Regions from separate parts of the Pseudomonas sp. PGPR40 genome, predicted to be linked through region 2. Evidence: predicted binding sites of a transcription regulator. Region 2 holds the regulator's gene; each other region holds the start of a gene.
The links. The regulator sigma-54, encoded in region 2, starts transcription at its own class of promoters, with help from an activator protein. The targets are predictions, from matches to a motif close to ANTGGCATNNANNTTGCTNT.
Positions count from the first base shown of each region.

Region 1 (3,066 bases), on a different contig from region 2:
GCCGACCTGGGCGCGGCTGTGGACGATGGAGAGGGACATGGTCGTTCCTTGAGCTGAAGAGCACCGCTTCCTGCGGTTTTTTGAAGGGTAGTTGGCGGAGGAGGTTCTGGTGGGGTGGTTTAGGCGACAAACTTTCACTGGATGTTGCAAGTACGAAACAGGCCAATCGCGAGGCACAAAAAAACCGCCACTCGGGCGGTTTCTTCGGGAAAGCCTAGTCAGACTCGTGCACCTGCAAGCAAGCCATCAGGTTCAAGTTCTTTGCCATATGTTGCCACCACTTTAAAAAAACAATGTTGGCTGGCGGAAACGTTTCCGGCTAAACGGAGCGCCTCGGCATGATACTCAGCGATCATTAACGGCTTCGCTTTTGATGATCGTTCCCACGCTCTGCGTGGTAATGCATCCCGTGACGCTCTGCGTCACATCCTGAAGCGGAACGCGGAGCGTCCCCGGCGGCATTCCCACGCAGAGCGTGGGAACGATCAGCTTACTCGGTGTCAGCAGGTGGATTGAGCTTCGCTTCCAGCTCAGCCACTTTCGCCTCAAGGCTCTCCAACCGTGCCCGAGTCCGTGCCAGCACGACCATCTGGCTATCAAACTCTTCCCGACTCACCAGGTCCAGTTTGCTGAAGCCGCTCTGCAGCAGGGCTTTGAACTGGCTTTCGATTTCGCTTTTTGGCAGTGGAGTGTCGCCGCTGAAGAGGCGGGAGGCGGTGCCGCTAAGGGCGTCGAGGAAGTCTTTGGGCGCGAGCATGGGAAATGTCCTGTCAACAATGGCGGGCAGTGTATCACGCAGTGTCTATAGTCAATCTCGGCGGCTGCGATGCACGCTTTTCGCGCATAGGGATGGACGGTATCGCACTGTTGTTGTGCGTAACCGTTGCGTCAATCAGGGCGAAAAGGCTGAGGTAGCGGCCAAGGGCTTGAAATCAATGGATTTTGGATAGATGGCAAGCTTTCTGCTTAGTCGCTGGTGACCCATGCACTGATGCAGTCGCTGTGACGAATGCAGTGCGCCAAGCGGAACGGGGGAAGTTTCGTGCGGAGTGGTTCGCTGGCGTCGGACGGGCAGGTAAGGCCGACGATGCGTTACAAAGCCAGGCACTGCGCTTAGACTTGAGTCGGGTTTGTTTTCCTGGGGCAAGTCCACCAATTCGGGAGAGAGTTTTCATGAAGCTAGTCACTGCCATCATCAAGCCGTTCAAGTTGGACGACGTGCGCGAGTCACTGTCCGAAATCGGCGTGCAGGGCATTACCGTTACTGAAGTCAAAGGCTTCGGTCGGCAGAAGGGGCACACCGAGCTGTATCGCGGCGCGGAGTACGTGGTCGATTTTCTGCCCAAGGTGAAGATCGATGTCGCCATTGACGACAAGGATCTGGACCGGGTTATCGAGTCGATAACCAAGGCCGCCAACACCGGCAAGATTGGTGACGGCAAGATTTTCGTGGTCAATCTGGAACAGGCGATTCGCATCCGTACCGGCGAAACCGATACCGACGCAATCTAAGCCGCCACAAACCCAACGCCCCAGGAGAAAACAATATGACTCTGCGTAAAATCGCAGGGCTAGGAGCCCTGTTGTCCCTCGTAATGCCCGGCCTGGCCATGGCGGCAGACGAAGTGGCGGCCCCAGTCCTCAACTCCGGCGATACCGCCTGGATGATGACCTCGACAGCCCTCGTGCTGTTCATGACCATTCCCGGCCTCGCGCTGTTCTACGGTGGCATGGTTCGCTCCAAAAACATTCTTTCCGTGATGATGCAGTGCTTCGCCATTACCGGTCTGATCAGCATTCTGTGGGTCATTTATGGCTACAGCATTGCGTTCGACACCACCGGCATGGAGCAGGGCGTCGTCAACTTCAACTCGTTCTTCGGCGGCATGGGCAAGGCATTCCTCGCCGGTGTCACGCCTTCGAGCCTGACCGGTCCCGCGGCGCTGTTCCCTGAGGCGGTCTTCATCACCTTCCAGATGACCTTTGCGATCATCACCCCGGCGTTGATCGTCGGTGCCTTCGCCGAGCGGATGAAGTTCTCCGCCATGCTGATCTTCATGGGCATCTGGTTCACCCTGGTTTACGCACCGATTGCGCACATGGTCTGGTCCGGCAACGGCGGCTTGATGTGGGACTGGGGCGTGCTCGACTTCGCGGGCGGCACCGTGGTGCATATCAACGCCGGTGTGGCCGGTCTGATTGCCTGCCTGGTACTGGGCAAGCGTAAAGGTTTCCCGACCACCCCGATGGCCCCGCACAACCTCGGCTACACCCTGATGGGCGCCGCGATGCTGTGGTTCGGCTGGTTCGGCTTCAACGCCGGTTCCGCTGCTGCCGCCAACGGCACTGCCGGCATGGCGATGCTGGTCACTCAGATCGCCACCGCCGCCGCTGCACTGGGCTGGATGTTTGCCGAGTGGATCACTCATGGCAAGCCAAGTGCACTGGGTATCGCTTCGGGTGTTGTGGCCGGCCTGGTTGCAATCACTCCGGCGGCAGGCACCGTGGGCCCGATGGGCGCGCTGGTGATCGGTCTTGCGGCGGGCGTGGTGTGCTTCTTCTGCGCCACCACCCTGAAACGCAAACTCGGCTATGACGACTCCCTGGATGCCTTCGGCGTGCATGGTATCGGCGGTATCCTTGGCGCGATTCTGACCGGTGTGTTCGCAGCACCGTCCTTGGGTGGCTTCGGCACCGTTACCGACATCGCTGCTCAAGTCTGGATTCAGTGCAAAGGCGTTGGCTTCACGGTGATCTACACCGCGATCGTTACCTTCATCATCCTCAAGGTGCTGGACGCCGTCATGGGTCTGCGTATCACCGAGGAAGAAGAAGCAGTCGGCATCGATCTGGCACTCCACAACGAACGCGGCTACAACTTGTAAGCACGCGCATAAAAAAATGCCCGGCTTGCCGGGCATTTTTTTGTCTGGAGTTTGTCAGTGGAGGAAGGGCTGAAAGGTTTTTTCATACACGTTCAGGCGTGTTTACGGCGGGCGTTTTTCTACGGCCAATGGCTTACACGATTGAAGGAATATTTGGGCCTTTGTTTTTTCCCGGAGCGCG
Region 1 is NZ_JAKLSP010000017.1:60,082-63,147, reverse strand. It holds gene MEB48_RS15985 (YifB family Mg chelatase-like AAA ATPase) at 1-39, opposite strand, end outside; gene MEB48_RS15980 (accessory factor UbiK family protein) at 491-757, opposite strand; gene glnK (P-II family nitrogen regulator) at 1,174-1,512, shown strand; gene MEB48_RS15970 (ammonium transporter) at 1,548-2,885, shown strand.
Region 1: a site for sigma-54 is predicted at 950-969, ahead of glnK (P-II family nitrogen regulator). Genes of this name have one in related genera too.

Region 2 (3,066 bases):
GGTGGCGGCTTCCGGGACCAGCAGCACGAACAGCAGGTCAACCGGGGCGCCATCAATGGCGTCGAAATCGATAGGGGCTTCCAGGTGCAGCAGCGCACTGATTGGCGAGGTGCAGCCTTTGAGCCGGCAATGGGGGATGGCGATGCCGTTGCCGAAACCGGTAGAACCGAGTTTCTCACGGGCAATCAGAGCCTCGAAGACGTCCTGCATTTCCAGATCCGGCACTTCGCGGTGGATAAGGTTGGCAATTTGCTCGAGGGCTTTCTTTTTACTGCCGCCCGGCGCGTTCACTTGGGAACGGCCGGGGGTCAGGATGGTTTCTAGTCGGATCATGGGTTGGGAGTGTTAACGACCGGTCGCGCCCTGGAGGAGGCTCTGGGTCTTTTCCTTATGCTTTTTGAGTTGGCGATCCAGCTTGTCGGTCAGCAGGTCGATGGCGGCATACATGTCCGTATGCTCGGCATTGGCGACCACTTCTCCGCCGGGAATATGCAGCGTGGCTTCGATCTTCTGCAGCAGCTTCTCGACGTTCATCGTGACTTGCACGTTGGTGATCCTGTCGAAATGCCTCTCCAATCGGTCGAGTTTTTCGCCGATATAGGTGCGCAGGGGTTCGGTCACTTCCAGTTGGTGTCCACTGATGTTGACTTGCATACAGCTTCTCCTTCGTTGCCAGTGCATAAAGCGGCAGGCAGAAATGCCTGCCACTGGAACGCTGTGGCGAGCCCGGCGGCTACATCAACCGCTTCCGTTCGCTGGAAGGCGCGATCCCCAAAGATTCGCGGTACTTGGCGACGGTACGACGGGCTACCTGAATGCCTTGTGCCTCCAGTAAACCAGCGATCTTGCTGTCACTCAACGGCTTTTTCTGATTTTCCGCGGCAACCAGTTTTTTGATGATCGCGCGGATCGCCGTGGACGAGCATTCACCGCCTTCGGAGGTACTGACGTGGCTGGAAAAAAAGTATTTCAGTTCATAGATGCCCCGTGGGGTATGCATGAACTTTTGCGTGGTCACCCGTGAAATCGTCGATTCGTGCATGCCCACCGCTTCGGCGATGTCGTGCAGTACCAGCGGTTTCATGGCTTCGTCGCCGTATTCAAGAAAGCCGCGCTGATGCTCGACAATCTGGGTGGCCACTTTCATCAGGGTTTCGTTGCGGCTTTGCAGGCTCTTGATGAACCAGCGAGCTTCCTGCAGCTGATTGCGCATGAAGGTGTTATCAGCGCTGGTATCGGCACGGCGTACGAAACCGGCGTATTGGGCGTTGACCCGCAGGCGTGGCACCGACTCCTGGTTCAATTCCACCAGCCAGCGCTCGTTGTCCTTGCGCACGATCACGTCGGGAACCACGTATTCGGCTTCGGTAGACTCGATCTGTGAGCCCGGGCGCGGGTTGAGGCTCTGGACCAGTTCGATGACCTGGCGCAGTTCATCTTCCTTGAGCTTCATGCGGCGCATCAGCTGGCTGTAGTCGCGGCTGCCGAGCAGGTCGATGTAGTCGGTGACCAGGCGCTTGGCCTCGGCCAGCCAAGGGGTCTTGGCGGACAGTTGGCGCAGTTGCAGCAGCAGGCATTCCCCGAGGTTACGGGCGCCGATGCCGGCGGGTTCGAATTGCTGGATGCGGTGCAGGACGGCTTCGATTTCGTCCAGTTCGATGTCCAGTTCCGGGTCGAACGCATCGAGGATTTCCTCGAGGGTTTCGTCCAGGTAGCCCTGATTATTGATGCAGTCGATCAGGGTCACAGCGATCAGGCGATCGGTGTCAGACATCGGTGCCAGGTTCAGTTGCCAGAGCAAATGGCTTTGCAGGCTTTCACCGGCCGACGTACGGGTGGTGAAATCCCACTCGTCGTCATCGTTGCTCGGCAGGCTGCTGGCGCTAGTCTGGTAGACGTCTTCCCAGGCCGTATCGACGGGCAATTCGTTGGGAATGCGCTCGTTCCAGTCACCTTCCTCGAGGTTATCCACCGTCGGGGCGGTTTCCTGATAGGAGGGTTCCTGAATGTCGGCGTTGGGTTTTTGGTCGGCGCTATCGGCCAAGGGGTCGGCGTTATCGAAGTCGTCGCCTTCTTCCTGGCGTTCGAGCATCGGATTGGACTCCAGGGCCTCCTGGATTTCCTGTTGCAGGTCCAGGGTCGACAATTGGAGCAGGCGGATGGCCTGTTGCAGCTGCGGTGTCATCGTCAGCTGCTGGCCCATTCTCAAGACTAGCGATGGTTTCATGGCAGGGGCTTAACACCTTAATTCGCCGGCGCACATGCGCCATCCACTACAGGGCGCCGAAGCGCCAAACATAAGCAAATTATATGCCCGAAACTGAAGTGTTTGCCTAGAGCGCTGTAACAATAAAAAGTTATTGATTTTTTATTGAAACAAGCGCTTTGGCACCTGGCCAGGCACCTCAGGCGCTTACAGCCGGAACTCATGGCCCAGATACACTTCCTTGACCAGTTCGTTGGCCAGGATGGTGGCGGAGTCACCTTCGGCGATCAACTGTCCGTCGTTGACGATGTAGGCCGTTTCGCAGATATCCAGGGTCTCGCGGACGTTGTGGTCCGTGATCAGCACGCCAATGCCTTTGGCCTTGAGGTGATGGATGATCTGCTTGATATCGCCCACCGAAATCGGATCTACGCCGGCGAAGGGTTCATCGAGGAGGATGAATTTCGGGTTGGTAGCCAGGGCCCGGGCGATTTCCACACGGCGGCGTTCACCACCGGACAGGCTCATGCCAAGGTTGTCTCGGATGTGGTGGATGTGGAATTCCTGCAGCAGGCTTTCCAGCTCTTGGCGACGACCGGCCTTGTCGAGTTCCTTGCGGGTTTCGAGGATGGCCATGATGTTGTCGGCCACCGACAGTTTGCGGAAGATCGACGCTTCTTGCGGAAGATAGCCGATACCCGCCTTCGCACGACCGTGCATCGGCTGGTGGCTGACGTCCAGGTCATCGATCAGTACGCGGCCCTGATCGGCCTGTACCAAACCGACAATCATGTAGAAACAGGTAGTTTTACCCGCACCGTTAGGGCCAAGCAAGCCGACGATCTGACCGCTGTCGATGG
Region 2 is NZ_JAKLSP010000014.1:55,101-58,166, reverse strand. It holds gene ptsN (PTS IIA-like nitrogen regulatory protein PtsN) at 1-333, opposite strand, end outside; gene hpf (ribosome hibernation-promoting factor, HPF/YfiA family) at 346-654, opposite strand; gene MEB48_RS13820 (RNA polymerase factor sigma-54) at 734-2,227, opposite strand; gene lptB (LPS export ABC transporter ATP-binding protein) at 2,414-3,066, opposite strand, start outside.

Region 3 (3,066 bases), on a different contig from region 2:
ACCGGCACGGGTGTAGCTCAGGGAACCGTTGTCGCTGAGGATGAAGAAACCGCTGCCCTGGATGCCCATGTCGAGCACGTTGCCGGTGTTGTTTACGTCGCCCTGGCTGAACTGCTGGGAAACGTTGGCCAGGCGCACGCCGTTGCCGATGGTCTTGCTGCCTGTACCCAGGCGAGTGGCCGAGTACACGTCTTCGAATTCCGCGCGGGACGATTTGAAACCGGTGGTCGCGACGTTGGCGATGTTGTTGCCGGTCACGTCCAGTTGTTTATTGGCTGCATAGAGACCGCTAAGGCCGATATTGAAAGACATATTCCACTCCTTTGTGCCGGGTTAGTCGGCTCTATATACCAATGGTTTGCACTTTGGACAGGGCAACGCTGCCCATGCCTGCCAGGTTCAACATCAACTCACCGCCGGTCTGGCTGATGGTCACGCTGTTGACCGTTGCCGGCAGGTAAGTAATCAGTGAGGTGTTCGTGCTGTCGATGGTGGCCGTCGCGCCGAAGGTGTAAGTACCCGCCGGTGCCACCGCGCCCGCATCGTCCTTGCCGTCCCAGATGAAACTGGCGTTGCCGGCGCTTTGACTGCCCAGCTCGAGCGTACGGATGGTCTTGCCTTCCGAGTTGCTGATCTTGACGGTGGCGGCGGAAACCGAGGCTGGCACGACGACCGTACCGTTAAGGCTCTTGGAAGTGTCGACCACGGCTTTGTCGGTCTGCGCGATGACCGAACGGCCCACCAGCGAAGAAGCCTGCAAGGCTTGCGACGAGTTGTAGCTGCTGGCAAGGCCGGTGACCGTGTCGTTCAGCGTGGTGATGCCTTCCAGGCTACTGAACTGCGCCAGCTGTGCCACGAACTCGCTGTTGTCCTGAGGATCGAGCGGGTTCTGGTTTTTCAGCTGAGTCACCAGCAGTTGCAGGAATGCGTCCTTGCCCAATTCCTGGCCGCCGCTAGCGGCCGAGGTCAGGCTGCCGGTGGTCGTAGAGGTCGTGGTCGTGACCGAAGAGTTGGCCAGAACATCGCTGATAACGCTCATATGAATCGCCCCCTATCACTGACCGAGGGTCAGGACCTTCTGCATCATGGTTTTGGCGGTGTTCATCATTTCGGCGTTGGTCTGGAACGAACGGCTCGCGGAAATCATGTCGGCCATTTCTTCGACGACGTTGACGTTCGGGTAGTAGACGTAGCCCTTGGCATCGGCGGCCGGATGGTTCGGCTCGTAGCGCGCATCAAGGTTGCTCTGGTCCTCGACCACGCCCAGCACTTGCACGCCTTGACCGGCTGCGTCCTGATTCTGGAACAGCGAATCGCTGCCGCCGCTCTGGCCGCCCTGGAACATGGTGGCGAACACCGGGTGGCGGGCACGGTAGGTCTGGTCGATGCTCGACGAAACGGTCTCGGCGTTGGCGATGTTCGAGGCCACGGTGTTCAAGCGAGTGGTCTGAGCGCTCATGCCGCTACCGGCAATGTTGAAAACACTGGATAGAGACATGGGTTACTCTCCGCGCAGGGCTGACACCAGCCCTTTGAATTTACTGTTGAGCAGGGTGAAGCTGGCCTGGAAGTTGACCGCGTTTTCCGCGTAATTCGACTGTTCAAGCTGGGCGTCCACGGTGTTCTGGTCGATCGACGGTTGCATCGGCGTGCGATACATCAGCGACTCGCCGCCATTGCCCAGGCCTTCAGCTTCGATGTGACGGCTGTTGGTCATGTTCAAGGCGAACTTGCCGTTTTGGGTTTTCTCGTTCTGCTCGGCGAGCACTTTCGAGAAATCCAGATCCCGAGCCTTGTAGTTCGGGGTATCGGCGTTGGTGATGTTGTTGGCCAGGACTTCGGCACGCTGAGCGCGGAAGCCCAAGGCTTGTTCGTGGATACCGAGCGCTTTATCGAAGCTGATGCTCATGTCGGGAAACCTTCGGGTGACCTGATTTTCGTAACTGAGACATAGCAAGCTGCGTGCCAAATCAAAAAAGCCCGAAAACCGGGGCTTTGCGGGCAGGGACAAGGCGGCAATGCCAGAAAAGCGGCAACCGATTTCCGCCGCCTGCCGCTTTTCTGCCGCTTCTGGAGGTAAACACCTATCCCCTTTGTAGGAGCTGCCGCAGGCTGCGATCTTTTTGATCTTGATCTTAAAAAGCAAAATCAAAGATGGCATTGATAGGGCGAGCGGCATACTTCTGTTGAACGTGATGATGTGATGCCCCTTCAACAAATCAACATGAACCGCCTTCTATCTCTCTACCAGAGGCAGACCGGGTGTGCATATTGCTGCCGAGTCAAATTTGGGTAACAGATCATCAGTCTCTTCAGAATGCACCAAAAATTCCTGTCTGAAGTCGGATTTTTTAATGTAAGAAATTTCACTATGGATAGTAATTGGCATTGAATTTACCAATCTTTAATCATGGCACATGCAGTAACGTTGTTTTCAATAGTCCTTATGAAGGGGCTACTACGAGAGGAAAGTACAGCGGTCGATTTTTCAATCCTGCCAGAGCTGGAGGCCCAATCCTGGATCTGGATTGGACCAATGCTACCGTGACTCAAGCGGGTATTGACCTTGTCAAATTGCATACGAGCCGCTTCGACCCTTCGGATGCCAATGCCACCATGGTTGACCGATTGGAAAAAATCTTCCAAGGTAAATTAATAGTCACGGCTATCGACAAACGATTTTATACTCATGAGCTCAGAGAGCTTGAACGTTTCAGAGCATTGGGTGTAGCAGACGGCGTAAAGCCAAATGATGACGGTGTCATTTGGAACAATACTCATGCCGCGACACTGGAAGACTACAAACTAAAAGATAATTCCGAGTTGCTCTACACGCCTGAAGCTTTAGAGGCAGATAGGAAGCAAGCGGATAGAGAGTACGAACAACTGGGAGGAATGTAATAATGAGCGTCATAGAAAAAGCTGTTCTTAACGAGAGCCCTGAGGAGGTAATCCTATTTCTTACCAAGAATGAATTAGGCATCTCTTTTCCTCGGCTCGATGGTCTTTATAACCGGGCTAATTGGGTGCACGTGGGGGATAATATGGGGCTATTGAAAATCGTCA
Region 3 is NZ_JAKLSP010000051.1:1,179-4,244, forward strand. It holds gene flgE (flagellar hook protein FlgE) at 1-312, opposite strand, end outside; gene flgD (flagellar hook assembly protein FlgD) at 344-1,039, opposite strand; gene flgC (flagellar basal body rod protein FlgC) at 1,055-1,498, opposite strand; gene flgB (flagellar basal body rod protein FlgB) at 1,502-1,909, opposite strand; partial or broken gene MEB48_RS28195 (S-type pyocin domain-containing protein) at 2,428-2,901, shown strand; gene MEB48_RS28200 (hypothetical protein) at 2,904-3,066, shown strand, end outside.
Region 3: a site for sigma-54 is predicted at 1,951-1,970, ahead of flgB (flagellar basal body rod protein FlgB). Genes of this name have one in related genera too.

Region 4 (3,066 bases), on a different contig from region 2:
ACAGCGGGATGTACCAGTACCTGCGCTTTGAAGGGAATCGCTTGGTTCGAATCACCAGCAAGCGTGGCAATTAAATCCACCACAATCCGATGTGGGTACCGGTCAATGTGGGAGCGGGCTTGCTCGCGAATGCGGTGGGTCTGTCGGCATCAATGTTGACTGACCCACCGCATTCGCGAGCAAGCCCGCTCCCACATTAGTTGTTTTGCGTAGCCCGCAATAGAACAGGCCCCGACACAAATGTCGGGGCCTGTAATGGCCACATCCTTGTGGCCTTGCGCGTGAACTCTGAAAAAGCGGCAGACGTATGACTCGGCTCATCTACCGCATCTTCTCCCGGTCCAGGCGAGAAGCCTTGTTTTACTCGGATTTCAGGCCGTCGGCGGACACCGCTTTGACGCCTTTGATGTTCTTGGCGATAGCCACGGCGGTTGTTTTCTGAGCGTCTGTCAGAACGGTCATGGAAGACAGGGAAACAACGCCTTTTTTGGTTTCGACTTTGATGTCGGTGCCTGGGATGCCTTTTTCAGTTATCAGGTCTGCTTTGACTTTGGTGGTGATCCAGGTATCGGAAGCATCCTCTTTCACTTCAGTGACTTCGCCGGCGGCGAGCATCATCGGTGCCTGAGTCGCCAGAGCGTTCTGTGCAAATGCAGTGTTGGCCATGGTCAGGGTCAACGCGGTAGCAGTAGCGGCAGCGATAGCGAACTTCTTCATACGAGTAACTCCTGTATTTCTGGAAAGTCTGCTGCGTGTCTTGTCAGCAGGGTTACAGGAAAGAGTGCGAACGCTGTGCCAACTGTCAGATAAAAATTAAATGCTTATAAATCAATCATTTAATAACAGCGGCAATTTTCGAAATCATGCAAATTGCATGACTGCGAAATTATCTACATGCAACATGCGGGTTTTAACGCAGGCCTAAGGCCATGAATTGTCGGGGGTTTCTCGATTACCTGTCCCCAAAAATAGCGAACAAAAAAATGCCTCGCGTCGTTAAACGCGGGGCATTTGGCAGGATGACAATGGATCAGCCAGCAGCGGCAACGGGAGGGCAACCTTTAGGCGCGTATTCCGCGTCAACCGTAGTGGTGCAAGTCCAGCCACCGGCAAGTGTGCGCGTGAGCGTGACGGTTTTGCTGAGCACCGGCCCCGGTGCATTGAGAATCGTGCAAGCAATACTGCCCGCACCGGTAGAGGCGGTACCCGTTGCCGTAATCGTGCAATTACCCGTGGCGCTCGCCGCGCCGATCCCGGCGGGGGCGGCAATATCGGTGCCTTGATTGATGATGTCTTCGAAAGGCACCTTCAGTGCCGAGATTTCTGCAACCGCAGCGGTGACCTTCGCCCGCGCCTGGTACTTCGAATACTGCGGTAACGCAAACGTCGCCAGAATCCCGATGATCGCCACCACGATCAGCAGTTCGATCAAGGTAAAACCATTTTGATTTTTCATAGACAGGCTCCATGCATGAGTCGAAATCTCATGATCTAAACAAGGCACAGCACAGCTCATGCCAAGTCGCGTACGCCCCTTCCTGCGGGGCGCGAGACCGTGGCAAAGACCTTTCCTACTCCAAGGATCCGCACTATCTGACACTTTTTGTCACCTCATCCCGCCTGGTTTGGTTCCACTGCTTGACTAGGCTATAAGTCATTCACTGCCTGCGTCCGGAATTCTAATGAATGACATCGCCCTTAGCGGTCTGGCCAAGCAATTGGTACTGGCCGAACTGATCACCGACCAAAGTGCGCAACAGGCGTATCAGCAAGCCCAACGCAATCGAATTTCGCTGGTCAGCTATCTGGTGCAAAACAAACTGCTGAAAAGCTGGCAGGTCGCCGAAGTGGCCTCGGAGCATTTCGGCATAGCCCTGCTGGACCTCAACTGCCTGGACAAGGACACCCAACCCCGAGGGCTGGTCAGCGAGAAGCTGATCCGTCAGCACCACGCCCTGCCCCTCTGGCGGCGTGGTAACAGACTGTTCGTGGGGATTTCCGACCCGACCAATCATCAAGCCATCAACGACATCCAGTTCAGCACCGGGCTGAGCACCGAAGCCATCCTGGTGGAGGAAGACAAGCTCAGCGACGCCATTGAAAAGTTCTTCGACAACCAGTCCACCGGTCTGGAAGACATGGCCGATGTCGACCTCGACGGGGTGGATATCGAGTCGGTCGATGAGCAGAAACAGGACCCCATCCCAGGGCAAGATACCGATGACGCGCCGGTGGTGCGCTTTGTCCACAAGATGCTGCTCGACGCGATCAAGAGCGGCTCTTCCGACCTGCATTTCGAACCCTATGAAAAAATCTACCGCGTGCGAATGCGCACCGATGGCATGCTGCGGGAGGTCGCCAGGCCGCCAACGCAACTGGCCAACCGCATTGCTTCCCGGCTGAAGGTCATGGCCAGCCTCGACATCTCCGAGCGGCGTAAACCCCAGGACGGGCGAATCAAGATGCATCTGTCCAGAAGCAAGTCCATCGACTTCCGGGTCAATACCCTGCCGACCCTGTGGGGCGAGAAAGTGGTGATCCGGATTCTCGACCCGTCCAGTGCACAAATGGGCATCGATGCCCTCGGCTACGAACCTGACCAGAAAGACCTGTACATGGCCGCCCTCAAGCAGCCACAAGGGATGATCCTGGTGACCGGCCCCACCGGCTCGGGCAAAACCGTATCGCTTTATACCGGGCTGAATATCCTCAATACCGTCGACATCAACATCTCTACCGCCGAAGATCCGGTAGAAATCAACATCGAAGGCATCAACCAGGTCAACGTCAATCCCAGGCAGGGACTGGATTTCGCCCAGGCGCTGCGCTCGTTTCTGCGTCAGGACCCGGACGTGATCATGGTCGGCGAAATCCGCGACCTCGAAACCGCCGAAATTGCCATTAAGGCCGCCCAGACCGGGCACATGGTCCTTTCCACCTTGCACACCAACAGCGCCGCGCAAACCCTGACCCGCCTGCACAACATGGGGATTCAGGGGTTCAACATCGCGACTTCGGTCAGCCTGATCATCGCCCAACGCCTGGCGCGAAAACTGTGCAGTCATT
Region 4 is NZ_JAKLSP010000040.1:4,924-7,989, reverse strand. It holds gene MEB48_RS26405 (DUF2845 domain-containing protein) at 1-74, shown strand, start outside; gene MEB48_RS26400 (BON domain-containing protein) at 361-717, opposite strand; gene MEB48_RS26395 (pilin) at 1,031-1,456, opposite strand; gene pilB (type IV-A pilus assembly ATPase PilB) at 1,683-3,066, shown strand, end outside.
Region 4: a site for sigma-54 is predicted at 1,503-1,522, ahead of MEB48_RS26395 (pilin). Genes of this name have one in related genera too.